DNA from 2 places in the Pararhizobium sp. DWP3-4 genome. Region 2 is predicted to be linked to the other one. Evidence: predicted binding sites of a transcription regulator. Region 2 holds the regulator's gene; the other holds the start of a gene.
What was found. Region 2 encodes LexA, which represses DNA repair genes until DNA is damaged. Its sites were predicted from a motif close to TGTTCNNNNTGTGTTCNG; they were not measured.
Positions count from the first base shown of each region.

Region 1: the regulator LexA is predicted to act here: its motif matches at 10,125-10,142, upstream of ACP7E6_RS19380 (putative DNA modification/repair radical SAM protein).

Region 1 covers NZ_JAFCXF010000007.1:192,425-207,468, forward strand. Annotated here, with positions in the region: gene ACP7E6_RS19345 (NAD-dependent succinate-semialdehyde dehydrogenase) at 1-1,369, shown strand, start outside; gene ACP7E6_RS19350 (CaiB/BaiF CoA transferase family protein) at 1,426-2,613, opposite strand; gene ACP7E6_RS19355 (acyl-CoA dehydrogenase) at 2,622-3,809, opposite strand; gene ACP7E6_RS19360 (M24 family metallopeptidase) at 3,913-5,190, shown strand; gene ACP7E6_RS19365 (LysR family transcriptional regulator) at 5,203-6,159, shown strand; gene ACP7E6_RS19370 (NAD(P)/FAD-dependent oxidoreductase) at 6,260-7,387, shown strand; gene ACP7E6_RS19375 (UdgX family uracil-DNA binding protein) at 7,390-8,889, opposite strand; gene ACP7E6_RS19380 (putative DNA modification/repair radical SAM protein) at 8,889-10,121, opposite strand; gene ACP7E6_RS19385 (type 1 glutamine amidotransferase domain-containing protein) at 10,249-10,809, shown strand; gene ACP7E6_RS19390 (pyridoxamine 5'-phosphate oxidase family protein) at 10,834-11,337, shown strand; gene ACP7E6_RS19395 (flavin reductase family protein) at 11,407-11,958, opposite strand; gene ACP7E6_RS19400 (hypothetical protein) at 12,258-12,434, shown strand; gene ACP7E6_RS19405 (helix-turn-helix domain-containing protein) at 12,453-13,367, opposite strand; gene ACP7E6_RS19410 (alpha-glucosidase/alpha-galactosidase) at 13,580-15,044, shown strand, end outside.
Region 2 covers NZ_JAFCXF010000001.1:1,044,764-1,059,807, reverse strand. Annotated here, with positions in the region: gene ACP7E6_RS05040 (D-alanyl-D-alanine carboxypeptidase family protein) at 1-36, opposite strand, end outside; gene ACP7E6_RS05035 (septal ring lytic transglycosylase RlpA family protein) at 105-1,139, opposite strand; gene ACP7E6_RS05030 (hypothetical protein) at 1,407-1,661, opposite strand; tRNA gene ACP7E6_RS05025 (tRNA-Ser) at 1,917-2,006, shown strand; gene ACP7E6_RS05020 (hypothetical protein) at 1,979-2,131, shown strand; gene ACP7E6_RS05015 (hybrid sensor histidine kinase/response regulator) at 2,826-4,613, opposite strand; gene ACP7E6_RS05010 (response regulator) at 4,705-5,367, shown strand; gene ACP7E6_RS05005 (LysE family translocator) at 5,414-6,031, opposite strand; gene ACP7E6_RS05000 (hypothetical protein) at 6,487-6,705, shown strand; tRNA gene ACP7E6_RS04995 (tRNA-Cys) at 6,933-7,006, opposite strand; gene lexA (transcriptional repressor LexA) at 7,522-8,232, opposite strand; gene ACP7E6_RS04985 (hypothetical protein) at 8,767-9,045, opposite strand; tRNA gene ACP7E6_RS04980 (tRNA-Asn) at 9,265-9,339, shown strand; gene ACP7E6_RS04975 (APH(3'') family aminoglycoside O-phosphotransferase) at 9,721-10,509, shown strand; gene ACP7E6_RS04970 (LysE family translocator) at 10,593-11,225, shown strand; gene ACP7E6_RS04965 (cryptochrome/photolyase family protein) at 11,404-12,861, shown strand; gene ACP7E6_RS04960 (NAD(P)/FAD-dependent oxidoreductase) at 12,858-14,201, shown strand; gene ACP7E6_RS04955 (DUF1365 domain-containing protein) at 14,226-15,044, shown strand, end outside.

The DNA of each region.
Region 1 (15,044 bases), on a different contig from region 2:
CTTCGATGTCCACAATCCGTCGAACGGCGCCCTGCTCGCCACCCTGCCGGATATGGGTGTCGTGGAAACCCGCACGGCGATCGATGATGCCTATGCGGCGCAATTTCCGTGGGCCGAGCGCCCCGCCGGCGATCGCAGCACCATCCTGCGCCGCTGGCACGATCTGGTCAGTGCCCATATAGACGATCTCGCCGCGATCCTGACTGCCGAGATGGGCAAGCCGCTCAACGAAGCCCGCTCCGAAGTCCAGCACGCTGCCGCCTATATCGAATGGTATGCGGAGGAGGCCAAGCGCGTCTACGGCGAAACCATTCCTGCGCCTTCGACCGACCGCCGCATGATGGTGATCAAGCAGCCGGTCGGCGTGGTCGGCACGATCACCCCCTGGAATTTCCCGGCATCGATGGTCGCGCGCAAGATCGCACCGGCGCTGGCGGTCGGCTGCACGATCATTCTCAAGCCTGCCGAACAGACGCCGCTGGTGGCTTTGGCCATGCACGCGCTGGCTATCCGCGCGGGCTTTCCCAAGGGCGTCTTCAACCTCGTGCTGGCCTCAGAAGGCGATGCGATCGGCCGCGAGCTCTGCACCAATTCGAGGGTGCGAAAAATCAGCTTCACCGGCTCCACCGAAGTCGGCCGCATCCTGATGCGCCAATGTTCCGACCAGATCAAGAAAATCAGCCTCGAACTCGGCGGCAGCGCACCGTTCATCGTCTTTGACGATGCCGATATCGACGCGGCCGTCGATGGCGCCATCCAGGCCAAATTCCGCAATGCCGGCCAGACCTGCACCTCGGCCAACCGCATTTATGTGCAGAGCCGGGTCCATGACGAATTCACCACCAAGCTGGCTGCCGAAGTCGCCAAATTGAAGGTGGGCGACGGCTTTTCCAAGGGCGTCACCATCGGTCCGCTGATCGATAGCCGGGCAATCGAGAAGGTCGAAGCCCATGTCAACGACGCGATCGGCAAGGGCGCAAAGCTTCTCTGCGGCGGCAAGCGCGTCTCCGGCGCCTTTTTCGAACCAACCCTGCTATCCAATGTCGGCAAGGGCATGCTGGTCGCCTGCGACGAAACCTTCGGCCCCGTTGCCCCGATCATCCGCTTCGAAACGATGGAAGACGTCATCCTGCAGGCCAACGACACGATCTATGGCCTTGCCGCCTATTTCTACGCGACCGAACTGAAAAAAGTCTGGCGGGTCGCCGAAGCACTGGAATACGGCATGATCGGCATCAATACCGGCCGTATGTCGTCCGAAGCCGCCCCCTTCGGCGGCCTCAAACAGTCCGGCATCGGCCGCGAAGGCTCCCGCCACGGCGCCGAGGATTATCTGGAGATGAAATATCTCTGCATGGGGAATATTTGAGGCGGCGGCTATTCGGAATCGTTATCATCCCACGGGCGCCGTTTACCACTAAACGATCACTGTTTGAATGCTTCGGGCTTCATCCCGATCTCGGCCAGCACCTCATGCGTATGCTCCCCAAGCCTCGGCGCACCGCGCTCAAGGGCAAGTTCGGCATCTGAAAACTGAATGGGCGTCCGCACGCCCGGCGCCGTCCCCGATGCCGATCCAGTATGGGGCGTATCGACCCGCATTTCGCGGTGAATGATCTGCGGGTCGGAGAACACATCTGCCACCGTGTTGATCGGTCCACCGGGCACGCCAGCTGCCTCCAGCATGGCAAGCAACATATCCCGGCTATAGATCACCGTCCGCGCCGCCAGTTCCGGCGTCAGCGTGTCGCGATGTTTAACCCGGCCCGCATTGGTCAGGTAACGCGGATCTGTCGCCAGGCTATCGAGCCCCAGCAGCGTGCAGAACTTGACGAACTGCCGGTCATTGCCGACGGCGACGATCAGATGGCCGTCGGAGACCGGAAACACCTGGTAGGGCGCAATATTGGGATGCGCATTGCCGAGACGGCGCGGCGATTGACCGGAAACGAGGAAGTTCAGCGCCTGATTGGCAAGCACCCCGGTCATGCTGTCGAACAAAGCCATGTCGACCTGCTGGCCGGCGCCTGTCCGCTCGCGCATGTGGAGTGCCGCCTGGATGGCGATGACGCCGTAGAGCCCAGTAAAGATATCGGCAAAGGCGACGCCGATCTTCTGCGGCTCGCCTTCCGGTTCGCCCGTCAAGTCCATGATGCCGCTCATGCCCTGGATGATATAGTCGTAACCGGCGCGATGGGCGTAGGGCCCATCCTGGCCAAAGCCGGTGACCGAGCAATAGATCAGCCGCGGATTGACCTTTTTCAGGCTTTCATAATCCAGCCCGTATTTCGCCAGCCCGCCAACTTTGAAGTTTTCCAACAGCACGTCTGACTGCGCCGCCAGCCGCCGCACGGCCTCCTGCCCCTCTTCCGTCGTGAAATCGAGAATAACCGAGCGCTTTCCCCGGTTGCAGGCGTGAAAATAGGCGGCATCCAGATGACCGCCGGTCTCGCTCTCGATAAAGGGAGGCCCCCAGGTGCGGGTATCGTCTCCCGCCGGGCTTTCCACCTTGATGACATCGGCGCCGAGATCGGCCAGCGTCTGGCCGATCCATGGTCCCGCCAGGATGCGGGCAAGCTCGAGAACCTTCAGGCCCTTCAGCGGCGTTTCCATGCCGGCGCTCAGAAGAAGGCCTGCAGCCCGGTCTGGGCGCGGCCGAGGATCAGGGCGTGCACGTCATGGGTGCCCTCATAGGTGTTCACCGTTTCCAGGTTCACCATATGCCGCATCACCTGATAATCCTCGGAAATGCCGTTGCCGCCATGCATGTCGCGGGCGGCGCGGGCGATATCCAGCGCCTTGCCGCAATTGTTGCGCTTGACGATCGAGATCATCTCCGGCGCCATCCGGCCTGCATCCATCAGCTGACCGACGCGCAGTGATGCCTGCAGACCAAGAGTGATTTCCGTCTGCATGTCGGCAAGTTTCTTCTGGAACAGCTGCGTCTGCGCCAGCGGACGGCCGAACTGCTTGCGGTCGAGCCCGTATTGGCGGGCCGCATGCCAGCAGAACTCCGCCGAACCGAGCACGCCCCAGGAAATGCCGTAGCGGGCGCGGTTGAGGCAGCCGAACGGACCTTTCAGGCCCTCGACATTCGGCAGCAATGCATCTTCGCCGACTTCGACATTGTCCATGACGATTTCACCGGTGATCGAGGCGCGCAGCGACAGCTTGCCGCCGATCTTCGGGGCAGAGAGACCCTTCATGCCCTTTTCCAGCACGAAGCCGCGAATGGCATTGCCATGCGCCTCGGATTTCGCCCAAACGACGAAGACATCGGCAATCGGTGCGTTGGAAATCCACATCTTCGAGCCCGTCAACCGGTAGCCGCCATCGGTCTTCACCGCCCGCGTCTTCATGCCGCCCGGATCGGAGCCGGCATCCGGCTCGGTCAGGCCGAAGCAGCCGATCCATTCGCCACTGATCAGCTTCGGCAGGTATTTCTGGCGCTGTTCTTCCGAGCCATAGGCGTGGATCGGGTAGATGACGAGGGAAGACTGCACGCTCATCATCGAGCGGTAACCCGAGTCAACACGCTCGACCTCGCGGGCAACCAGGCCATAGGCCACATAGGACGCGCCGACGCCACCATAGGTATCCGGCACGGTTACGCCGAGCAGACCGAGTTCACCCATTTCGCGGAAGATCGAGGGATCCGTCGTCTCGTTGCGGTAGGCATCGATGACACGCGGCTGCAGCTTGTCCTGCGCATAGGCGCGGGCCGTGTCGCGGATCATCCGCTCGTCTTCAGAAAGCTGATCCTCCAGCAGAAATGCGTCGTCCCACTGGAATTCCTGTCTTGAAGCCATGGCGTCCTCCCGTCACTTTCCTTCTTGTATCCGTTATGGCAAGCCGGGCAGGGCGATACAAACGAAAATGCGGCACTGCCTCATGCGCTGCGGGAATGGCGGCATGAAACACATTGCAGCCACAGGACAAGGAAACGGCATGGCTCACCTCGACAGGACACGCGCATCGCAGTTGATGGAAACCGCCGGTCTCGACGCGCTGCTGCTGCTTTCGCCGGAGAGTTTTACCTACGCGACGGGTGCGCCCGCCGGGGTTGCCACCATGTGGCGGCGTGCCGGTGCCGTGGCGGCCATCGTCCCTGCCGACCCCGCCCTTCCACAAGCAGCCGTTGTTACAGACCTGTTCGAGGCAGCCTTCCGCGCATCGAGCGCGATCACCGATATCCGCATCAACCCGATCTGGGTCGAGACCGGCGATATCCGGGGCATGGACGCACGGCCGCCGGAAGAGTTGATCAACGCAGCCTGGGAAAGACAGCGCCGTCCCGCAGGGTTTCAGCGCCCCGAGACTTTTGACGCCAACATGGGTTTCCAGCTGGCGGCAGCGCTTCTTGCGGAGAAGGGCCTTGACGAAGGCCGTATCGGCATCGAGTTCGATGGCCTTTCCGTCGCGGATTTCCGGCTGCTGTCCGCCGCATTGCCGCAGGCCGAACTTGTCGATGCCTCCGATCTGGTCCGGCGACTGAAAATGATAAAATCGCCAACAGAGATCGGCCATCTGCGCATGGCCGTCGAACTGGCCGAGGCCGGGATCGTCGCTCTGCGCGAAACCATCGATATCGGCATCAGCCGCGATGAGTTGGCAAGCGCCTGGGAAAAGGGCGCTCGGGCCGAAGCCGCGCGGCGCGGCGTCCAGAATCTCACCGGACTCTGGGAATATGTCTCCGTCGGCCAGAACCCGTGGACCAAGGGTGGCGTAGTCGAACGTGGCGACCTGATCAAGGTCGATGTCGGCTGCTTGATTGCCGGCTATACATCCGATACCGGCCGCACCTTCGTCTGCGGCGCGCCGTCTGCGCTTCAGGCCCGGTTGTTCGATGCCCTGCAAACGGCGTATGACGCGGGCCTGCCACTGCTGCAGCCGGGCATCGCCATGAGCGAGGTGCACCGGGTGACGACCGAGGCGATGGGCAAGGCGGGTTTCCCCGGCTACACGCGCGGTCATTTCGGCCATGGGCTAGGCGCTGGCCTTGGCAGCGAGGAATGGCCGTTCCTGTCGCGGCAATCGGATGTGATCATCGAGCCCGGCATGGTGCTGGCCTTCGAGACGCCCTGGTATGTCGATGGCGCCGGCGGCATGATCATCGAAAACCAGTTGCTCGTCACTGCGGATGGCCACGAGATCATGAACCGGCTACCCTCCGTCCTCGTCTCCCTCTGATCGCGGCTCGCCATGCCTGACAATCGCCTCGAACGCTTTGCCCATAATCTCGACTGGAACCTGCTGCGAACCTTCGTGGTGGTGGTCGAGCAGGGCAGCATCACGGCGGCGGCCAACCGTCTTCTGTTGCAGCAACCGGCGGTCAGCATGGCGCTGAAACGGCTGGAACAGACCGTCGGCCAGAAGCTGATCGACCGCCGCCCGGGCCGTTTCGACCTGACGGAAGCCGGCGAGAAGCTGCACCGCCAATGCCGCGATATCTTCGCAGCGGTCGTGCGCCTACCGAATGCGCTGGAAACCGCAGGCGACGACGTGACCGGCCATGTCAGCATTCATTCGGTCAGTCACGCGCATAATCCGGCCTGGGATCGCAAGCTCGAAAGCTTCTTTCAGCTCTATCCGAAGGTAACGCTCAGCATCACGGTTGAAACCACCGTCAGCGTCATCAGCGCGGTCGAGCGCAACATCGCCACCATCGGCCTGTGCGACGGCAATATCCCCGAAGCATTGAGCAAGGCCTTCCATATCCGCGAGCAATACGGGCTCTATTGCGGCCGGGGCCACCGGCTGTTCGGCGCAAAGACGGCGGCCTTGAACGACCTGCGCGGCGATCCCTACATCGCCTTCATCGCCGATGTTCTCGGCGGCCAGCACATGAATGCCATCACTGCCGTGCGTGCCATGGGCTCCTTCGGCCAGCAGGTCCGGGCCGTCTCCTGCAATGTCGAGGAGGTGCTGCGCCTGATATCAGCCAATATCGGCATCGGCATGGTGCCGGATCATCTGGCCGCACCGGGCCTTGCCGCCGGCGACCTCTGGCAATTGCCGCCCTATGATCTGCTGCCAACCACGGATGTGTTTCGCATCACCAATCCCAATGCGATCCTCAACCCCGCCGAAGCCGCCTTCCTGCGCCATGTCGCGGAGACCGAGCCGCTTGATCACAGCGTGGGGCATCAATCTGCCTGATAGTCAGCTTCGCCACTATAAATTTGAACATCGAGCCTGCCACCGTTACGGTCCGGCGGCGCGAGGGAGATCGCAGATACTGTAAGGGGCGGTGAGTAATATGCAGACATTCGACGTGGCAATCATCGGCGGCGGCATCGCCGCCCTTTCGCTTGCCTATTTCCTCAGCCCCCATCGCTCCGTCGTCGTGCTCGAACGGGAAACAGCGCTCGGCTATCACAGCACCGGCCGCTCCGCCGCCGAATTCGTCCTGCGGTATAATGCGCCAGAGGTCTGCGCGCTTGCCGCGATCGCCAAGGATTTCTTCGATAGCCCGCCGGACGGATTTTCAGCTATTCCGCTTCTAAAGCAGCGCGGCGGCGTGATGATCGCCAGCGCCGAAAAAGCAGCGCGGCTGGAAGAGGTTTTCCGCGCCGAACTTGCCTTCACACCAGAGCTTGAACCGCTGGACGAGGAGGAAATGCTGGCGCGCGTGCCCATCCTGAAGCCGGGCTACGCCGCAGCCGCGTTCTACGATCCCAACTTCTGGGATATTGAAGTCGAAAGCCTGATGCAGGGTTATGTGAAGGGCTCCCGCCGCAACGGCGCAGACATCCGCGAACACCACGCCGTTCTGTCCGCCAGCCATGATGGCCACGGCTGGACCATCGAGACATCAACCGGTCCCGTCCGTGCCAGGACCGTGGTCAATGCCGCCGGTGGATGGGCTGATCCAATTGCGGAAATCTTCGGCGTCAAGCCGCTCGGCATCGTCCCGCATCGCCGCACGGCCATTACGGTTGACGTTCCGGAGGGAATCGATATCGCCGATATGCCGGAAATCAACGAAATCGACGAGGATTTCTACATCAAGCCCGACGCCGGCCGGCTGTTCGCAAGCCCCGCCGATGCCACACCCTGCGAACCCGGTGACGTGCAGCCGGAGGAGCTCGATGTCGCCTGGGCGGCACACTATGTGGAGGAGGCAACCACCATCCCGGTCCGCCGCGTCGCCAAGAGCTGGGCCGGAATGCGCAGCTTCTCGCCGGACAAACTACCCGTCATCGGCTTCGCACCCGATCAACCGGATTTCTTCTGGCTGGCGGGCCAGGGTGGTTACGGCATCCTCACCTCACCGGCCCTCGGCGCCTTGGCGGCAAGCCTGTTGACCCGCCAGCCCCATCCGGAAGGGTTTGGCGTACAGGCGCTTGATCCAACCCGATTCAGCCCGCTCAGATTGACGGCCTGATATCACCCGTTGCGCTGTTCCGGCCGGACATCAGCCATTGTCCGTCGCCCGAATGCGGCAGCACGAGCTATGTCCGAGCGGAAACGCGCCATTTCCTCATGCTTGCGCCCCTCATCCGGAATACGCAGGAGATAGGCGGGATGCACGGTGACAAGCAGCGACTGCCCCGCGCCGAGTTGCAGCATCTCGCCGCGCAGATCCGAAAGCCGTTGCCGGCTGTCGGTCAGCGCCATCAGCGCGGTTGATCCCATCGCCACTACCAGCTTCGGCTTGACCAGGGCCAGTTCCCGCGTCAGCCACCATTTGCAGTGCTGCACCTCGCCGGCATTCGGCTTCTTATGGATACGGCGCTTGCCGCGCGGTTCATATTTGAAATGCTTGACTGCATTGGTGACATAGGTGTCCTTGCGATCCAGCCCTGCTTGCTGAGCAACTGTGTTAAACACCGCGCCCGCCGGGCCGACGAAAGGCCTGCCGGCCAGATCTTCCTGATCGCCCGGCTGCTCGCCGACGATCATGATCCTGGCATCCTGCGGCCCCTCGCCAAAGACAGTCTGCGTCGCACTGCAATGCAGGGCGCAACGGGTGCAATGCCGTGCCTCCTCGCGAAGCTCCTCGAGCGTTCCTGCCGGCGGCTGGACAATCTCCGGCTCGGCCTGGGCAATGGCCTGCAGCCGCTGGTGAAACAACGGCGCCTCGCTGGCAGCCCGCTCGGCCATGGCGATGACGCTCGCCTCGGCACCGGCAATCAGGCCCGGTATGAGCTCCGCCTCCGGCAGGTTTTTCCAGTATTTCTTCGGCATCTCCGTCATCATCATCTTCACCTTCAGACGGGCCGGATTGAAGATGTGCGAAAAATAGGTGCGCCACAGCAAATCGGTGCTGTCTGACAGCATCGGATTTTCCGCCGGTTCGGTTGAAACCGACAGGACTTCGCCATCCCAGGCCGCCGTTCCCTTGGGCGTGGCGATGATCCAGTCCATGTCGGTAAACCGGCGCTGGAAGAACGGCGCCACCCGGGCGACGATGTGATGATCGGGCTCGAACCAGGCCAGAAAGCGCCGTCGCGCATGACCCTGCTCGATATCGAACTCCTTGAACCGGACGAAAGCCGTCATCTTGTGGCAATCGCGCCGCACGGATTTTTCCATCGCACACAACTGCGCCACATCCGCATCCGAGAGCACTTCCAAAAGCGTGCGCTCTTCCTGCAGCCGGAAGAGAACCCGGTAGAGAAGCTGGAAGCGCAAGGGATCGCTGTGGCAGATCACGGCCTGCGCCAATGACAGGAAAGCTTTTGGGACAGTCACGGCCGGTACGGTCGCTGCAGTGGCAACAGGCGCCTCCGGCACCCCGGCAGCAGGTCCAAACAGGTCGCCTGCCGCATCGCTCCTGCACCGCCAATCGATCGTGCGCGGCTGCGTGCGGGCAAGAAGCAGCGACCGCGCAGCCTCCCGCCACTCGGTCAGATCTCCCCGCCCCTCCAGGAGGACCGTTGCCATCACAAAAGCGCCAGCTGTTCGGGTTTGGGCTCGAACATCGCCCGCAGATCGGAGCGATCGATCAGCCGGTGCGGCGTCCAGCCCTCGGTCACCACGAAGGACTGCACCTTCTTGATCGAGACATGCAGACGTGCCAGGTCCTCCAGCCGTAAACGGCGGTGACGCCGGGCAGAGAGGATGCCGTTGACGGCCTTCGTTCCCAGGCCCGGCACCCGCAGCAGCATCTCGCGTTCGGCCGAGTTGATATTCACCGGAAAGCGATGCCGGTTGACCAGCGCCCAGGCGAGTTTCGGATCGAGCTTCAGGTCCAGCATGCCGTCCGGCTGATTTTCGGTGATTTCCTCGATGCCGAACCCATAGAACCGGTAGAGCCAGTCGGCTTGGTACAGCCGGTGCTCGCGCATCAAAGGAGGCTTGATCAAGGGCAGGTTTTTCGACGCATCGGGAATCGGGCTGAACGCGGAGTAATATACCCGGCGCAGGCCATAGCTGCCATAGAGTCGCGCGCTGGTGCCGAGGATGACCTTGTCATTGGCCTGATCGGCTCCGACGATCATCTGCGTGCTCTGGCCGGCGGGTACGAAGCGCTTGCGCCGCTTGGTCTGCAGCGTCGGATCATTGGCAGCCTCGATCTTCAGCCTCAGTTCGCCCATCGACTTGCGGATATTGGCCGGCCGCTTTTCCGGCGCAAGCCGGGTCAGGCCCGTATCGGTCGGCAGCTCGATATTGATCGACAGGCGATCGGCATAGAGCCCCGCCTGTTCGATCAGCAGCGGCGAAGCCTCTGGAATGGATTTCAGATGGATATAACCGCCGAAATTATGGGTGACGCGCAATTCCCGGGCGATGCGGACCATTTCCTCCATCGTGTAATCCGACGAGCGGATGATCCCGGACGAAAGGAACAGGCCTTCGATATAATTGCGCCGGTAGAATTCCAGCGTCAGCCAGACGACTTCTTCGACGCTGAACCGCGCCCGCTCGACATTGCTGGACGAGCGGTTGATGCAATAGGCGCAGTCGTAGATGCAGAAATTCGTCATCAGGATCTTGAGCAGCGAAATGCAGCGTCCGTCCGGCGCATAGGCGTGGCAAATGCCGGACCCTTCCGTCGATCCCAGCCCGCCGGACTTCGACGAGTCCCGCTTCACTGTTCCGCTTGAGGCGCAGGAAGCATCGTATTTGGCGGCATCGGACAGGATGGCCAACCGTTCGTTCAGCGATTTTTTCATGGTTGTTCATGATACGTTCTTATGCGCCCTTGGTCAATGCGAGAAAAAACCGAAAGATCGGAACGATTGCCGAAGGCGTCCGTTGTAAGCGCGAACCCTCCCCAAGCTTGCACAAGGAGATGGCGCAATGCCGTTCATCGACAAATCGAAAATCCTCATTCTCGCCACCCATGGCTACGAACGTTCGGAACTGCGCGTGCCGCTCGACGAGCTGAAAAAGCGCGGCGCCGACGTCCAGATCGCTTCGATCGGCACGGATCCGATCAAGAGCTGGAACGAGAAGGACTGGGGCGACACGGTCAATGTCGATCTCCTCGCCAAGGACGTGAAGATTGAAGATTTCGACGCCCTGATCCTGCCCGGTGGCCAGATGAACCCGGACATTCTGCGCCATGACGAGGCTGCCATGCGCGTCGTCAAGGAGTTCGTCGCATCCGGCAAGATCGTTGCCGCCATCTGCCATGCCCCCTGGTTGCTGATCGAGGCCGACGCCGTGCGCGGCCGCAAGATGACTTCCTACATCTCGATCAAGACCGACATGACAAATGCCGGTGCCATCTGGTCGAACGAGCCCGTCGTCACTGACCAGGGCATTGTCACCTCCCGCAATCCGGACGACCTCGACGCGTTTGTCAAAAAGATCGTCGAGGAAATTGAAGAAGGCCGCCACGAGCGCCGCGCCGCCTGATCCCCAATCGATAAAGGAAAGACAATGGCTGATATATCGAAGACGAAAACCGATCCGCTACAGCAGCTGTGGGATGTGCTTGACGATGTCCATGCCGGCATGCTGGGCGTCGAAGGATCCGGTCAGCATATGCAACCGATGGCGCCGTTCGTCGAGAAGGAAAGCAATTCGATCTGGTTTTTCACCCGCACCGACAGCGATCTGATCCAGGCTGCGCGGACCGGAGACCGGGCGCATTTCTGCGTCATCAGCAAGGATCATGATTACCATGCGTGCCTTGCCGGTGCGATCGACGAGGTCAAATCCCGCAACCATATCGACAAATATTGGTCGGCGCCGGTGGCCGCCTGGTTCGAAGGCGGCAAGGACGATCCGTCGCTGACCATGCTGCAGCTGAAGCTTGACGATGTTGCTATCTGGGCTTCGACCAACAGCACGCTGAAATTCGGCTGGGAAATTGCCAAGGCCAACCTGACCGGCAAGGAGCCGGAACTCGGCTATCACACGCAGATCTCTCTGCCGCACTGACCTTCGCCCGCACTGACCCTCAATCGTGCGGATGAAGCGCCTCGCCCGGGTCCCCTCGGGCGGGGCATTTTAGTCTAGGGATACCCGGCCATAACGGCCATTGCTGTAGACCAGCGAGTGTCCGTCACCCGCGACGATGGAAACGACACGGCCCAGAATGATCGCATGGCTGTGGCGTTCGATGATCTCATCGACTTCGCAATCGATCCCGGCCAACGCGCCGCGCAGAACCGAAGCCCCGCTCGCCAGCGTAAACCATTCGGCCCCGTCATAGCGCTCGATCCCCTTTAAACCGCCCTTGCCGGCAAAGCGGTCGGCGATGTCCTGCTGCTCGGCGCTGAGGATATTGACGCAGAAATGCCCATAGCGGCGGATGATCGGCCAGCTCGATGAACTGCGGTTGATATTGACGATCATTGTCGGCGGATCGACGGACAGCGCAGTGGCCGAGGTCACGGTCGCGCCGGTGCGCTCGTCGCCGACGCCGGCGGTGATCACGGAGACACCGCCCGACATCCGCCGCATGGCCGATTTCAAGGCATCCTCATCCGCCACATGGGAAAAGGCCTGCTCCTGGCGCGGGGCGATCCGCTCCAGCGAATTTCTCAAAGCGACATTCATGCGGGTCCACTCTTTTGCCGTCTCATTCATGGTCATGGATTTACGCACGAAAGACGACCCTGTCTCAAGCAAAGAATGCCCGCCACCGCCGGTGAAGCTGGATCGGTTTTTCAATCATCATAAAATTTATAGATTATATTATTTTACGAAAACCAGGGTTTTCTGCGACGGTAGGATGATGCCGAAGCGCAGCAATGAACAATAAGACAGTAATTTTATGGACTATTGACAGGGCGTGCAATTGTGTCAGGATTGTGTTGACGACCGTTAACGGATCCAGGGAAACAGCGGAGAACGGAATGTTTTATCACGGCGGAATGACCCTCGGCTACCTGACGCCTCCGGCGAAAAAGGAAAAAGCCATCCGTGTCGAAATGCCGGTTCGCCAGAGCCGTGAAGAGCAGACCGAATTCGAGCAGGAGCGCGATCAGGAATTGAGTCGCGCGTTTCTGACACCTTGGCACCTGTTCTACTGATCGGTCGGTCCAGCTGATCTATTCCGCCGCAGCCGCACTCCGGCCATGGGTGGCAATGCTGGAATACATGCCCGTGGTGCGGAATTCCGTCGGGCTGGCGCCAAAATAGCGGCGGAACACCTTTGCAAAATAGTTCGAATCCTCGAAACCCGACATCACAGCCACTTCCTTAACCGACAGATGCGCGGCCTTGGTCAAAAGCTTGGTGGCGCGTTGCAGCCGCTTGCGCAGTACGAATTCCGCCGGCGGCATGCCTTCGCTGGCTGCAAACACCCGCGAAAAATGCGCCCGGCTGAGACCGGAGACATCGGCCAGTTTCTCGACTGGCAGCGGATGCTGCAAATTGGCCATGATATGGTCGATGACATGCTGCATCGTCCGGTATTCCTGGCTGAAAACCGGATGCGAGCCGAAAACATCGTCGTACAGCACCATCGCCGATTCGTAGGCGATGGCCGAGGCACTGCCCGGTGCATCGGCACCGCCAGAAATCAAACGCAAGCTGCAATCGGCAAGGCGCTCGATCGTCTCCGGTTTCAGGTTGAGGATCGGCCCGGTCGTCGCCAGAATGGCCTTGTTGACGCGGAGCGCCTCCTCGCCATTCATGGAAATCCAGAAGAACTCCCAGCGGCCGTCCTGCTCCAGCCAGTAGCGGTGATTGTGCGGCACCAGCACCAGCAGGGTCTCGCCTTCGCGCACGCGGTAGGTACGGTTCTCATATCGCAGGTTTCCGGCTCCGCCAATCGTATGCTGCAGCACGGTAAACGGTGTCTGGCCGCGCTTGCGCCCATCCCAGTCATAGGTTGAATCAGTGCGAATTTCGTAACCCGTGCTGGTCGGCATCGCGTGCAGGCTGTGGCGTCCACGCGGCAACGAAACCGTCCGCATCACCGGTCCATTCTCGATCAGTCGTTTCAGCATAGAATTACCCATGAAAGCACAATACCTCTCTGGCGGCACCTTTCATTATACGCATAATGCCCCTCAACAAAGCAAGATGCCCTTCAACAAGGCGAAATGAACCCGTTAGAGTGGTATCGGCAGGGAGACTTGGCAGGCAACATGCGCCAGAGGCGCCTTGTTTTCCGCGCATGGATTTTACCCACTCCGTTTTTCCGGACCAATTGACCAGCGACGAGGACAGCATGAGCAGCTTCAAGATAGCCATAATCGGCGCCGGCAGCGTCGGCTTCACCAAGAAACTTTTCACCGACATTCTCTGCGTGCCGGAATTCCGCGATGTCGAGTTCGCGCTCACTGATATCAGCGAGCACAATCTCGGCATGATCAAGTCGATCCTCGACAAGATCGTGTCATCCAACAACCTGCCGGCCAAGGTGACAGCCTCGACCGACCGCCGCGAGGCAATCGCCGGTGCGCGCTACATCATCAGTTGCGTGCGTGTCGGCGGACTGGCTGCCTATGCCGACGATATCCGCATTCCTTTGAAATACGGCGTCGACCAATGCGTCGGCGACACGATCTGTGCCGGCGGCATTCTCTATGGCCAGCGCAACATCCCGGTCATCCTCGATTTCTGCAAGGACATCCGCGAGCTGGCCGAGCCCGGCGCGAAATTCCTCAACTATGCAAACCCGATGGCGATGAACACTTGGGCGGCGATCGAATATGGCAAGGTCGATACGATCGGCCTCTGCCACGGCGTCCAGCACGGCGCCGAACAGATCGCCGAAATCCTCGGCGCCAAGGATGGCGAACTGGATTACGTCTGCTCCGGCATCAACCACCAGACTTGGTTTACCGATGTCCGCGTCAAGGGCCGCAGGATCGGCAAGGATGAGCTGGTTGCAGCCTTTGAGGCGCACCCGGTCTTCTCGCAGCAGGAAAAGCTGCGTATCGACGTCTTGAAGCGTTTCGGCGTCTATTCCACCGAGAGCAACGGCCATCTGTCGGAATACCTGCCCTGGTACCGCAAGCGGCCGGAGGAAATTACCCGCTGGATCGATATGTCCGACTGGATCCACGGCGAAACCGGCGGTTATCTGCGCCATTCGACCGAAACCCGCAACTGGTTCGAGACAGAATATCCGCAGTTCCTGGAAGACGCAGGCAAACCGATCGATCCGGCCCGCCGTTCCAACGAGCATGCCAGCCATATTCTCGAAGCGTTGGAAACCGGGCGTGTCTACCGCGGCCATTTCAACGTCAAGAACAATGGCGTCATCACCAACCTGCCGTCCGACGCGATCATCGAGAGCCCTGGCTTCGTCGATCGCTTCGGCATCAACATGGTCGCCGGCATCACGCTGCCGGAAGCCTGCGCCGCCACCTGCATGTCCTCGATCAATGTCCAGCGCATGTCCGTTCACGCCGCCATCTCCGGTGACATCGATCTCTTGAAGCTGGCCGTGCTGCACGATCCGCTGGTCGGCGCCATCTGCACGCCGGAAGAGGTCTGGCAGATGGTCGATGAAATGGTTATCGCCCAGGCCGAGTGGCTGCCGCAATACGCCCACGCCGTACCGGCCGCCAAGGAGCGCCTGGCCAAGGGAACCGTCAAGACCCGCGACTGGAAGGGCGTTGCCCGCCGCGAGGTCCGCTCGATCGATGAGCTGCGCGCCGAGAAGGAAGCAACGAAGCTTAAAGCTG
Region 2 (15,044 bases):
AAGAGAAAAGAGAACCGAGACCAGTCGTATATGCATTCCAAACTCCGGTGCCTTCTCCGGCAGTAGCAGCCGGCCCACCGGTGATCAATCGCGAAGGATCGCGATTACCGCGCCACGCTCTTGCGCTTGGCGTATTCGACGATCGAATCGGGCGTCAAAGGGTTCTGGTCGACGAGCACTGCATCGAAAGCCGTCTTGGAATCGCTGACCCGGGCTTCGACATAGGCAGCCGCATAGGCCGTGTTGCCATTGGGCATTGGGATGTATTCCGGCCGCTCGCGCGGGATCGGGCCGATCTCCGGCAGCATGACGAAAGTATCGAGCCCGGCCGATGACGCACGCGGCGTTTCAGCTTCGGCAAGTGCCGTCACCGGCACGCCCATGTCCAGGTTCGATTTGGACGGGATGGTGGGCATGCCGAGATTGCCGGCCTGCTTGCGCAGCGGCTCGTTCGACGCGACCATGACACCGGTGGCGATCTGGCCTTCTGGGAATGCGTTCGGGGTGCGATCGCCCTTCTTGACATAGGATGCCATCAAATAGGGCATGTCGTTGCCCTCAAGCGGTGCCTTGCCGATATACTGCACGCGAACCTGGGCACTGCCCTTGCGCTTCATATCGAGGAAGTCGGCCGTCTTGGACGAAACGTCGATGATGCGGCCATATTCATAAGGGCCACGATCATTGACCCGGACCACGACGGATGTGCCGTTTTCCAGGTTGGTGACGCGGGCATAGCTTGGCAACGGGAATGTCGGATGGGCAGCCGACAGGTGGTACTTGTCGTAGACCTCACCGTTCGCCGTCAGGCGGCCATGAAAGGCTGAACCGTACCAGGACGACATGCCTGTCTTGTTGTAGCCGAAATCTTCTTTCGGCTGATACCACTTGCCTTTGACCTGATAGGCCTTGCCGACCTGGTAGCGCCCGCCCCCTTTGGGAACGGCCTTACCCTCGTCAACAACGCGCGGGCTGGCCTTCACGCCATAGATCGACTCGGCAAAATACTCCTTGCTGCGCGGCTTGCCGTTCTTGACGGTGCTTGTCGAGCCGCATGCGGTCAGCCCGACGCAAAGCATCGGAATGGCGGCAACGCGCAATCCCTTGAAGAAAAAAGCCGCAGTCAGATTGGAAGTCATGTGCCCCACATCGCCATTCGTAAAAGCCGTACACAGCACCTTCCCGCATTTGCCTCCGCGAAGGTACCGGCGTCACGAAACGTAACAGTCGATTAATCATGACAACAACGTGGCGAAAATGCGAATGGTTAACCGTGCCGGAATGAAACAATTGGGATTATGGTTTACGAATAGTTAACGCGACGCCGGTCGAATACTGCCGATACTGGCTAAAAAACGCTTGAAAGTGCAGCTAACGGTGGGGCGAACGCAGACGAATACAGTCTCCTAGCAGACATAATCGACAATGTCGTAGCGAATACCGATAATGGTGCCATCGATGTCACGAATAAATGTGGAAAAATACTGAGGCTCAGGCGGTCTGCAGACTGAACCATGCATCTGTTGGCTATCCGTCACCGCGACGGCGGCCACACCCGGCATGGGATCGTCATGCGCCTCAAGCGCGGCACGTACCGGTGAAGCAACCGCAGCAACGAGCCAGAAGACCAACATGCTCACCGTCCGAGTTTTCTTCAACATCGCTATCTCCCACAAAATATGATGTGAGAACCGGCCATCCGGGGTTTTGTTCCGGTAGCGCAACGCCGCGCCGCTGCAGAGCCATCGGTTGCGTCAAACCGCTGCCCGTTGCAGCTGGATGCCAGTCTGCTGCGGCACCCGGTTGACGTTCACAATCGGCAGGCTATAAAGCGAACCGTGACAGGTTGATGTCCGGATATTTGCACGGGGAAACCACCGCCCGCCAAAACGGTCTCACACAAATGCCCGTCATCAGGAAGAGTGTCCGAGTGGTTTAAGGAACCGGTCTTGAAAACCGGCGTGCGGGAGACCGTACCGTGGGTTCGAATCCCACCTCTTCCGCCAAAAACATGGCAAATGCGCTCGATTTAAATGGAATCCGCCGCGGGAATGCCCGCGTCACCATTGTTGAGCATGCTGTTGGCAACCGGATCTGGGAACTTCTCTTCCGGCGAATGCTGAACGCGTGAAAAAAATCGGCAACATTACAAACCCGTCACCAGTTGAGGTGACGGGTTCTAAATCGCCTCGCAAATATAATCGCTGAAAAGTCCCTCAATACGCAAAGTGGAAAACGCTTTCGCAGTCAATGCCGTTCCGGTTTCGGCCAAGGTAACAGCCTGATTAAGTTAGCCGTATCTAATTTAAAAGTCCATTCACCATTGTTTCGTCAATGTAAGGCGCCGTGATGCCGTACCAAAAGACTGGCTGCCTCAGCGATCTCGGTTCAATCCTAATCCAAAGGCTGTACCCCCGGCTCCTTATGTCGGAATTGTATCCCCAAACGCCGGGGACTACAAAACAGCGTTGGCCTTGAACGCCATAGGGGCATGGCCGTTGGCTTATTTCGTGAAGCCATGCCCCGCCCAAGGCCATGCTGACACGTGAGAGTGCGCTAGACACGAAGTCCGGATTCTGAGGGAACATAGCTGGCAACGCCGTGCGGATTTTTTATGCCTACATAGCGATATGCGCGGTTCTGAGTGGCCTTGCTCTCTGGAGCCTGTTCCTGCTTGTCTCGCCCCCGCAACAGGCCACGCGGGAAGCAACGGGGTTTTCCAACCCGGAGACGGCAAAGAAGCCATACAAAGGAGCGCGAAGATCGTGCGCGATCGGTGGCATATGCCCCTGAGTCCGGATTTCCCAATTTTTTCGCATCCGATGTTAAGCGTCACCCTGCCCGTGCTCCAAAACCGCTGGCAGCACTGTGGAACGGACAGGCTGCAACACGGAGTGGATGGCCTGTTGCAGATGATCCCCGTCGATCGGTTTGTTGAGCAGATGATGGCCGCTGTCTGAAATCGTCTTCAAGACCAAAGGCGATGTGTCACCTGTCAGAATGATCGCGGGAACGGGCTGCTGCAGATAGGTTAGCAGCTCCTCGATCGCATCCAGACCGGTCGCAGCGTTTTCCAGCCTGTAGTCCGCAATGATCAGATCGATACGGGCGCCGATTGCCGCGGTTGTCAGCAACTGGATCACATCGCCCGCCGATCTTCCGGGATAGATCGTACAGCCCAATACCGTCAGGAGCCGCCCTATCGCATCGAGCACATCACGATCGTCATCGATTACGATGATCCCGATTGCGCCGCTGGTGGGCAATGCGGGCGTTGGGACTGACGGTGTTGGTGGAGCTGCGATGGATGGCACCGTGATCGAGAACAGCGAGCCGCGTCCTTCCACGGACACAAGCCTCAGGGGATGGCCGAGCAGATTTGCTGTGCGGCGCACGATGGCAAGTCCGAGCCCCAGGCCCTTTTCCCGATCCCGGGCAGGATTGTCCAGCTGGTGGAATTCATCGAAAATCGCTTCCTGCTGATCGAATGGTATTCCTATGCCCGTATCGAAAACCTGGATTTCGACATCTGGTCCCCGCCTCCGGCAACCGAGCAAAACCCGTCCCCGGTCGGTGTAGTGAAAGGCATTTGTCAGGAGGTTTCCCAAAACGCGCTTAAGCATCATTGGATCGGTATCGACCCAGCAGCCGGTATCGACGATGGTCCATTCGAGGCGATATTGCTCGGCCTTGCCGAGAAACTCATCGTGCAGATCGTCAAACAGGCGCGTCAGAGCCACCGGCTCCTTAGCGACGGTGACAATTCCGGCGTCCAGACGTGAGACATCGAGCAAGGCATTCAGCAGCCCGCTGAGATTGGCAGTGATCGACTTCACCCGGTGTGCCAGGTTGCGCGCGTCAGCACTTCGAACATCGCCCCTTTCGCCCAAGGCTGCCAGTGTGGAGTTGAAAAGGCTGAGTGCATGGATCGGCTGCCGCAGGTCGTGGCTCGCGGCAGCGAGGAAGCGGGATTTGGCGCGATCGGCAGCCTGCGCTTTGTCTCGTTCCGTTTTCAGCTGGGTGATCAGCGAAAGATTTTCAAAGCGCAACTCTACGGTCTCGACCATCGACCTGTACGATACGCGGCTATAGTAGAGATTGACGCCGGCAAGGCAGACCACGAACAGCAGATAGACAGTGTCACTATCGCCTCCGCCCATCATGGCACGGGCCGCCAAGGGCAAAAGCATGGCGGCAAGCGAACCGATATAGGCGATCGGAAAAGCCGAGAGCGACGGGATGGCGCCGCAGACCAGCCCCGTCAGAACGATGGTCGTGAACGCTTGCAGTTGCGGTTGCGTTGACAGAAATCCGAACCATCCCAGCAGACCCCAGAGTGAACTCGAAACCCATGAGAGGATGGCAAAACCCCAAGCCCATGACCTCGAGTTTGCGACGGGCTGATCGGCCCCGCGCCTTGCGCGTTTGAAATATTGCCGCGAGACCAGTACGCGCGCAATGGTCAGGCCATAAATTGCCGCCATCCACCATAAAAGGACGCTGTCCGCGACGAAGTTCCACAACATGTATGCAACGGGAAGAGGAATGACGAAATTGGAAAACAGCACCGCGTAGGATTGGCGGTACAGGAGATCGACAAGATGGGGTTGCAATCGTTGCTCGGGGAGCATCGTAATCCTATTCTGATTCCCGGTCCCGTCAGACGGCGGCATTCCGGAACTCACTGTAAAACGGGTAGGCGATATGCGTGGGCTGTCCAGGGTTGTTCTTGCCGATGATCATGCGATTGTGCGTGAAGGCCTTAAAATGCTTCTATCGACGATCGAAGGGATCGCGGTCGTCGGTGAAGCGGCAGACGGAGACACCGTCGAGCGATTGCTCAAGGAAATCAAGACAGATCTTCTGATCCTCGACCTTGGGATGCCCGGCGTGGGCGGTTTCCAGTTTATCAGGACCATCCGAACCCGACGGCCCGGGCTGAAGATATTGATCATGACAGCCAATCTCGAACCTCGCTCCGTTCGCGCCGCCTTGGATGCGGGTGCTGACGGATATTTGACGAAAAGCGGTGACGCGAGCGAGTTGATGGCGGCGATCGAGGCCATGCGGCACGATGAACCCTATGTCGCCGAAGAGGTTCGTTTTGCTGTAGACCAAAAGAACAGGCCAGCCGTACCGCCCGGGCAAGGGACCGCTATCGGATTTCCCGCCGAACTGACCCGGCGTGAACAGCAGATGCTGGCGCTCATCCCGCATGGCGTAACCACACGCGACATCGCCGAACGTCTCGGCATCAGCCCACTCACAGCCCGCAAACATCGTGAAAACCTGATGCGAAAACTGGACCTGCACAGCGGCGCAGAACTGACGGCGTATGCTATTCGCCTAGGGTTGGCGGCAGGTTAGAAGGTCGCAGCCATGCCGTCCAGGTCCAGGTCCGGTGCCGGTTCGATCAGGCGCCCTTATGCGCCAGGGCGATGCCCAAGCCGATTAAAATCGATCCGCACGCTTTTGGAACGAGCCAGCTTGAACCGCCTGTGCCGACCCGTCCAAGGGCAAAGGATGCAATGCCGACGGCGACCAGGTCAGCGATGGACAAGGCCAGATTGACGATCAGACCAAGGATGAGAAACTGCAGCCACACAGGTGTGCCGGGTGCCGGGTCGATGAATTGCGGCAGGAAGGTCAGAAAAAACAGCGCGGTCTTGGGATTGAGGACCTCGACGACGATACTGTCACGCAGAACGCCGGGCGCTGCGTTGGCAATTTTTTCGCCGTCCCGCCGGCGGCCAAGAAACATGGTGACACCCAACCACACGAGATAGGCGGCGCCGGCGAATTTGATGACATTGTAAACGGCGGGCGCTTGGTCGAGAATCGCCGCCAAACCCAATGCTGTCGCGACGATATGAACGTAGCAGCCCAGATGAATACCGAAGGCCGCCATCAATCCGGCCCGCGGCCCGTGCGCCAGTGTCTGTGCCGTCATGTAGAGAATGGCAGGGCCTGGCATGCAAGCGAAAATCAGAGTCGCAAAGGCGAACGGCATCAACTGTTCCAGTGGCAACATAGCGGCTCCTCCAACCGGTAGCGCCGCCCCTTGTTCAGAACGGCGTTGATGAAGCCATCCCGGTCAAGCCGCGATTCTGTCATCGACGCCGGGAGAAATGCACGCAGGAGGGGTGCAAGAGACATACGGCAGGTGCCGTATTTCGGCATGAACAGGCAGTCGAACTGCCACCAGCGTTAACGGCGGGTTACCGCCATTGCTGGTGATCATTGGGGGCCGCAGCATCAAAATGCGTCATGCGCATTTCACAGGCGATGCATGCCGTGCGGATGGATGATGAGCAGTGATCGTTCGGTGCATATTATGGCGAGATTGTTTCCCCGGCTGCCAAATTATGTTATCGTCACTCCTACGCATTGAGTACGCATTCAGCAGTGGAGCGCCCGTGACCAGCGTGTTGCAGCGTCTGTTCCCCACTTGAACGTATGTGCTGCAAGCCGGCGAAGGAGAATGCAATGCATTACAGCGTGCAGTTTTTCACTTGGACCCCGAAGCAGGGCGTCCATCAGGTCGGATCCACCATCGAGATCGATGCGGTCAACCCGAAGCTTGCGGCCGTGTCACTGCTCGGACTTCGGCTGGACGAAACAGGTGCAGCCAAAAAACTGGCGGTACGCGTCTGGACGAAACCGGATGACAGCAAGGCCGATTGCGCCTGCTTCTATTATCATTGATTAGCCCCGGTCCGTGATATCCCGACCGCAACGGTGGACGCGGAACGCCCATCCATTGTTGCCGACTGCTTGTCTCTTCCTGATCAAGAGTGCCGGATTAAAACAACGGTCCAGAGGTTCTGCCTGAAAAAATCGCGTGGAAGGATTTGCTCGCGCCGTAATCGACCTTGGTCGAAACGGCAACGCCGTTGCTCGTTTCCGCCTGAGACTGACATCTGTGGGAAATTTGGAGGCCTCGCCCGGAATTGAACCGGGGTGCAAGGATTTGCAGTCCTCTGCGTCACCACTCCGCCACGAGGCCTCACGAGTTCAAATAGTCGAACTGTGGCGGCGGTTTAGAATGATCCTAGACAAATCGCAAGAGGATATTTCTCAAAAACGCTCTTGGCCAGTTCCGAAATGATATTTCCGATCTGTCGTCACAACCCTGAGGCGACGCTTAAGTTGGCCTCCGACAAACCGGAACGAGATCACAGCAGCCGATGAAAATTCGCAACGCCCCTGCCCTGATCGATTGGTGCATTACCGAAGGGAATGGAAGGCGGGTTTCGAAAGTCGCCCCATAGTCAGGCGCCATCTCCGCCGTGTTGAATGATGGAGCGGCCCCGCCGCTGGTTGACTTGGCTGAAACCAAGTCCTGCCAAGTACCAAGTTTGAAAGCAGCGCTGAGAAGACGTGATCTCAAATCCAACGCATCGCCAACGCCTTGTCGCTCCGAGCTCTGCGGCCGTTTTCCATCGTCATTCGAGTTTTTTTGCGTTGCAGTGCGCATCGCTCGGTTATCACCTGATCATGCGGGCAGAAGACGTGGTCCGTTCAATGGTAACGGCGGATCAGTCCGACAAGTTTCCCCTGTATCTTGACCCGGTCAGGCCCGAAGATGCGGGTTTCGTAGGCAGGGTTGGCGGCCTCCAGTGCGATCGACGCCCCTTTCCGTCGAAAACGCTTCAGCGTCGCTTCCTCGTCATCAACCAAAGCGACGACGATTTCGCCCGGGCTGGCGCTGTTCGTGTTGCGGATGATGACCGTGTCGCCATCCAGAATACCTGCCTCGATCATCGAATCGCCGCGTACTTCAAGTGCATAATGCTCGCCTGCGCCGACCATCTCGAGGGGCACGGAAATATCATGCGTGTTGTTCTGGATCGCCGAGATCGGCACACCGGCGGCAATCCTGCCCATCACCGGTATCGAGACCGTATCGCTGTTTGCGGCGGCTTTGGCGGGAGCTGCAGGGGCCGGTTGCACGCCAAGACTGCCCTGAATGATGCTCGGTGAAAAGCCCCGCTTGGGTTGGAGGCTCATCGAATAGGCCTCCGGCAACTTGATCACCTCCAGTGCACGCGCACGGTTGGGAAGGCGGCGGATAAACCCCCTCTCCTCAAGCGCTGTGATCAGCCGGTGAATGCCGGATTTTGAGGCCAGATCCAGCGCATCCTTCATTTCATCGAACGATGGAGGCACACCCGACTCTTTCATTCTTTCGTGAATGAACAGAAGCAGTTCCTGTTGCTTGCGGGTCAGCATGAACGATCACTCCAGAATCGAGAAACAAATCAAGAACGAACATTATCTGTTCCATATGTGTTCCGCAAGTGCTTAAAAATCATCGAATGTTTTCAAAGGGCACATGGCGACACAAACGATCGGATCGGGTCCTTTCATCCTACTGTTTTCACCGGAGTATTCCCGCTCGCGCAGAAGTGGGCCGTATTACAGAACCTCTGCACAACCTGGAGCGGTTCGTTTGTAAGGACCGTGGCTCCAAAAAAGACTGATGGATGTAATGGCACGGCATGTCGATGAGCGTGGCAATGTCGTTTTCGCCGGAAAAGACAAACCGAACCGCACAGCTAAATGCCAAAAGGCATGTCAGGATTTCTTGGGCGGCTGGTGTTGCTGGCTTTGAGGTGCGGGAATGTTTAGCAAGAGCACAGAGGTTAATGCCGCGACCCCGAGTCCAGGAGAATGCCCCGGCAGCCGGTGTGGCGACGCGGCCCAATCAAGGAACGATCGACACCCCCTAGCATGATGTCCTGAAACAGCAGCTGTTACGGTGTTCTAATTGGACGCTTGCCATTTTCGCGCCCACCACACCGATAGCCTGCGTCGCCGGCGCCTGACGAAGGCGAGATCATGCGACAGGACAAGGAACCCCAGCGGCACCATCCAGAATCCGAGGACCGGCAGAAACCCGAGGATGCCGCCAAAAATCAACGTGCCGCCGATGGTGATGCGCAATAGACGCGATTGCGGCAGCCGCATCCGCCATGAACCAATGACCAGTTCATGCGTTCGCGCGTCGATGCCGAATTTTTTCGTTTTTTGCGGTTCTGCCATATATTCCACCTATCAAGCGTAAAGCGCGTGCCCGTTATGCTACAGTCCCGCAATGCCAAGGGTTTGGCTCGCAGGCAGCCGGAATGCGCTGCCTCCCACAGATGGGAAGTTCTCCACAGTCTGACAAGATTGTGCGTTTTTTTTGAAAAACCGCTTGGCAAATCGGAAAAGCATTTGTATTAGCAGCCTCACTTCTGCAGGACATACCGCCGCAGATGATCCCTGGTAGCTCAGCGGTAGAGCATTCGACTGTTAATCGACAGGTCGCCGGTTCGAATCCGGCCCGGGGAGCCAGTTTTCAAAGGCCTTGCTGAAAAAGCAAGGCCTTTTTGATTCGAGGCGAATGGGTCGGCCGGTAACCGGCGTGGCATGGTAGTTTGCGGTATCATCGGTCATCGCCACCAGCGGGGCACCTAGCCCTTCGATCATCAACAGCAATGCAAAGGTCGCGGTGTTGTGTCGAATCTCAGCTTCACGAATGCACCGGTTTGGCAGAAGTCCCCGCGCCCTTCGACCTTTGTCAGCAAAAAGAAACCGCGCAAAAACCCGGCTTTCTGTTCAGTGACGGTGAAATTGCGGTTGCCAAAATCTATGTGGTGCGGGGGCGCAATTCGCCTTCGCTAAACAGGCCGTGGGGGATGATACGTGACTGACTTTCGATCCGGTACGGCCCGGTTGCCAGGATTTTCTCTGGGAAGCCAGTGGACTGCCTATCGTCACGGCGAATCGGGAGATGCGCTGTTTCGGCGTATCGATGGCAGCGCTTACGCCAAAGTGTCTACCGGCAGCGGCGTGGCGCTGCTGGATGCCGAGCGGCGGCGGACTGCATGGCTGTCCCCCTTCAGGATCGGATCTCCAACAGTTCTCGATTGGCAGGTGTCGGACGGTGTCGCATGCCTTGTGACAAGTGCGGTACCTGGCATTCCGGCAGATCAGCTCGAAGCGACGGAGCTGATCCGGGCATGGCCTTCTATTGCGGCAATGGTACGCGATCTGCATGCCATTCCGGTAAACGATTGCCCGTTTGAACGCAGCCTCCAAACCATGTTCGACCGGGCGGCCGACGTGGTTGGACGTGGCGGCGTCAATCCGGATTTTCTCGATCCGGATGATCACAACACACCGCCGCAGACCCTGCTTGACCGGGTAAGGGCAGAATTGTCCGAGCGGTTGGCGCAGGAAAGCCTTGACCGTGTCGTTTGCCATGGTGATGCCTGCATGCCGAACTTCATGATCGATCCGGAAACGCTTCGCTGCACCGGATTGATCGATCTCGGACGGTTGGGCGCGGCGGATCGCTACGTCGACTTTGCATTGCTTGTCGGCAATACCCGCGAGACATGGCGCATCGCTGAAGAAGTGCGGACTGCGCAAACTCGTCTGTTCGACATACACGCGATCGCGACTGCGGACAAAGCGCGGCTCGATTTCTATCTGCGTCTCGACCCGCTCACCTGGGGCTAGGCTCAGCGCAACGTACGCGCGACTTTCTGAAAATCCTGTTGTATAGATCAGGTCACAATCAGGACCCACGACAGGAGCGGACAATGCCGTCGATCGAGTTGCTTATCGCCTTCATCGCCACCACGGCGGTCTTTGCCTATATTCCCGGTCCGGCCATGCTCTATGCGGCGGCCCAGACGATTGCGCGTGGTCGCTGGTCCGGGCTGATGGCCACGCTTGGTATTCACCTCGGTGGCTACTTCCATGTCATTGCTGCGGCTGCAGGTCTGTCGATCCTGTTTCATGCCGTGCCGACGCTGTACATGATCGTCAAGTTTGCCGGTGCGGCCTATCTGATCTGGCTCGGCATTTCTCTTTTCCGTTCCAAGGTTGAGGGCGACACCACCCTGCCCGGCACCGCGCCGAAATCCGGGCGCCGCGCATTCTTCGAGAGCGTTACCGTCGAGGTCCTCAATCCCAAGACGGCGATTTTCTTCGTGGCTTTCCTGCCGCAATTCGTCGATGCGTCGGCCGCCTTCCCGGTCTGGCTGCAGCTGGCAATCCTTGGAACGATCGTCAACCTGATGTTTTCGTCGGCGGATATCGTCTGCGTGTTTCTGGCCGGTGCGGTGATGACCAAGCTGCGCCGTTCGAGCTCCGCGCAACGCCTGATGCAGCGCGCCGGTGGTACCATGCTGGTCGGTCTCGGGGCGCATCTGGCTTTCCAGAAAAGCTGAATCCTTCCGGCCTCCGGTGGCTGCGGCTGCCGCTTCATATAAAGAAGCGGCAGTTCCAATTTCGCTGGCGGTATTCGCCCGCAAAACGATGAAATAAAAAGCTTTCTCCGCGAAACCTTTGATCCGTTGCACCCGTATCTGCGTAGACTACGACGTTGGATACGTTGCGCGGATAAAAATGAACAACAATGACCTTTCCCACGAAAACCCTATCATCGTCTGGTTTCGCAAGGACCTGCGGCTGGACGACAATCATGCGCTTCATGCCGCAGCAAAAACCGGCCGCAGTATCATTCCCGTCTACATCCGCGAGCCTTCTCGGCACGGCACCGGGCCACTGGGCGCCGCACAGTCCTGGTGGCTTCATCATTCGCTGAAAGGCTTGGAAAAGGCGCTTGGTGACCTCGGAAGCCGGCTTGCCCTTCGCAGCGGCGAGCCGGATAGCGTATTGGCAAAGCTGATTGCTGAGACCGGCGCGTCAACCGTCCATTGGAATCGCCGCTACGACCCAAACGGCATCGCTGTCGATGGGCCACTGAAAGACACGTTGGTCTCCACGGGAATAACCGTAAAGAGTTTTGCCGGACAGCTTCTCCACGAGCCCACCCGGTTGAAGACGGGCTCCGGTACGCCCTACCGCGTCTATACGCCGTTCTGGCGCGCGCTCGAGGCATCCGGCGAGCCGGATCAGCCGCTCGAACGGCCAGATGTGCTGGTTGCGCCAGCCAAATGGCCTGACAGCGAGGATCTGGCCTCATGGGCGCTGTTGCCGACGGCTCCGGATTGGGCACAGACGTTTTCCGAAATCTGGACACCGGGCGAAACCGCTGCACTCGAACGGCTGGAGGCATTCGTCGAGGACGATCTTTCCGGATACAAGACCAGGCGCGATCTGCCGGGAACCGATGGCACGTCAAGGCTTTCGCCGCATCTGGCCATGGGGGAAATCTCCCCTGCCCGCATCTGGCACGCCACCCGCAATCTGCGGGATGTTCCCGCCGATGACTTGGTCACCTTTCGCAAGGAACTGGTCTGGCGCGATTTTTCCTACCACCTGCTCTTCCACAATCCGGATTTGCCGAGGGAAAATCTCAACCGGAAATATGACGCCTTCGCTTGGAGCGGAACCGACGACGATTTCAAGCGCTGGACGACGGGCCAAACCGGCTATCCGATCGTCGATGCCGGCATGCGCCAGCTTTGGCGGCACGGTACGATGCACAACCGCGTCCGCATGATCGCGGCATCCTTCCTGATCAAGGACCTGCTGATCGACTGGCGCCGGGGCGAGGCCTGGTTCCGGGATACGCTGGTGGATGCCGATCCCGCCTCCAACGCGGCAAGCTGGCAGTGGGTGGCCGGCAGCGGCACCGATGCGTCGCCTTTCTTCCGGATCTTCAATCCTGTCTTGCAGGGGGAAAAGTTCGATCCCGACGGCATCTACGTCAAAACCTTCGTGCCGGAACTCGCGGACCTGCCCGCAAAATTCGTGCACCGGCCCTTCGAGGCGTCTCGGAGCGTCCTCGATGCCGCCGGTCTAAGACTGGGGGATACATACCCGGAACCGATCGTCGACCATACGAAGGCACGCGACCGCGCACTCGCCGCCTATAACAAGATCAAGGACGCAGCATGAACGCCCTCTTTTCGCAAGGCCAACATCATATTTCTGGCCGCCGCCTGTCGATCGCGGTTATAGGCTCCGGCGTCTCGGGCAGCTCTGCCGCATGGGCGCTCAATCCCGTCCACGATGTCATTCTCTATGAACAGGATACTCGCCCCGGCGGTCACACGGCCACGGTCGATATCGACTACGATGGCACGCCGCTCTCCGTCGATACCGGTTTTATCGTCTATAACGAGGCCAATTATCCAAATCTTAAAGCGCTATTTTCAGAGCTGGACGTCACGACGCATAAGAGCGACATGAGCTTTTCGGTGTCGCTCGATCAGGGACGGCTGGAATGGAGCGGCGACAATCTGGCCACCGTCTTTGCCCAGAAGCGCAATCTCGTCCGCCCCTCTTTCCTGATGATGCTGCGCGAAATCCTCCGGTTCAACCGCATCTGCCTTGAAGATCGAAGCGCGGGTCTGCTCAAGGCCATGTCGATCGGCGATTATCTCAACTGGCGTGGCTTTTCACCCGGCTTCACCAACAACTATCTGGCGCCGATGGCAGCCGCGATCTGGTCGTCGCCGACAGCCAAGATGCTGGATTTTCCGGCTGAGAATTTCATTCAGTTCTTCGACAATCACCGGCTCATCTATTCCAAGCCGCACCCGTGGCGCACAGTTACCGGCGGCAGCCGAAACTATCTGCGCAAGCTGTTGCAGCCGCTTGGCGACCGCGTCCGTCTTGGATGCGGCGTGACATCAATCCGGCGGGAAGACGGCAGGGTGAGCATCACCGACGAGCGCGGCTCGACAAAAATCTTCGACAAGGTGATCATCGCCGCCCACAGCAACCAGGCACTGGCCATGCTTTCTGATCCCACACCCGCGGAAAGCGCGCTGCTGTCGGCCGTTCCCTATCATTCCAACCGGGTCATCCTGCACCGGGACACGGGATTGATGCCGAAACGGAAAAAAGTCTGGGCGTCCTGGAACTACCTGCGCTCGACCAAACCTTGCGGCTCGCAGGGCGTCGCCGTCAGCTACTGGATGAACCGCCTTCAGGGCATCGCGCCTCAGCACCCACTGTTTGTGACGCTGAACCCGGAACGCGAACCGGCACCGGGGACGGTATTTGCCGAATTCTCCTATGATCATCCGCAATTCGACGCAGGCTCCATGGCTGCCCAGCGCGCGCTGCAGGCAATCCAGGGCGACAACGGCACGTTCTTTGCCGGTGCCTGGACCGGGTACGGCTTTCATGAGGATGGCTTGGCCTCGGGGCTTGCGGCTGCAGAGGCGCTTGGCGGTATCATCCCCTGGCGCCAGCAGCTATCGTCCGTGTTCAAGGAGGCGGCAGAATAGATGCGCGCATCATCCGGATCGGACATGACAAAGAACGGCGCGCCTCCGCGGGCGGCTGCCGTGCTTTATGCCGGCCAGGTCATGCATCAGCGGATGAAACCGGTCGGTCATCGGTTCAGCTATCATGTGTTTTCGCTGATGATCGATCTCGACCGGCTGCCCGAGGCGGATGGAATGAGCAGGGTTTTCTCGGTCAATCGCCGCAATCTTCTGTCGTTTCACGAAAAGGATCATACGGGCGATAGCGGGGCGCCGCTGCGCAGCTATGTCGATGCGCTGCTGGCGAAGAACGGTTTGCCGGTGCGGCCCGCCCGTGTGCTTCTGGTCTGCTATCCGCGTATCCTCGGTCTCGTGTTCAACCCCTTGGCCGTTTATTACGCCTATGGCGAAAACGGTGCGTTGAGCGCGATGATCTACGAGGTGCGCAATACGTTCGGCGAACGCCACACCTATGTCTGCCCGATCGGGCCGGACGATGTGTCCGATGCCGGTGTTCGACAGCAATGCGACAAGTTGTTTCACGTCTCGCCCTTCATCCCCATGGACATGCGCTACCAGTTCCGCATGCTGCCTCCGGGAGACGAGATCCGCTGGCGTATTCTGGAAACAGACAAGGAGGGTCCGCTGCTCGCCGCAACCTTCTCCGGTGTTCAAGTACCGTTGCAGACAGGCAGGATTTTGCGTCTTGTTGCCCGCATTCCGCATCTTACACTCAAGATCGTTGCAGGGATTCACTGGGAAGCGTTGAAGCTTTGGATCAAAGGCCTCCGCTATATCCCGCGGCCGCAAGCGCCGGAACCAACCAGCGTCTGGAGAGAAGGGCGTAGAACAGGGAGCGGTTTT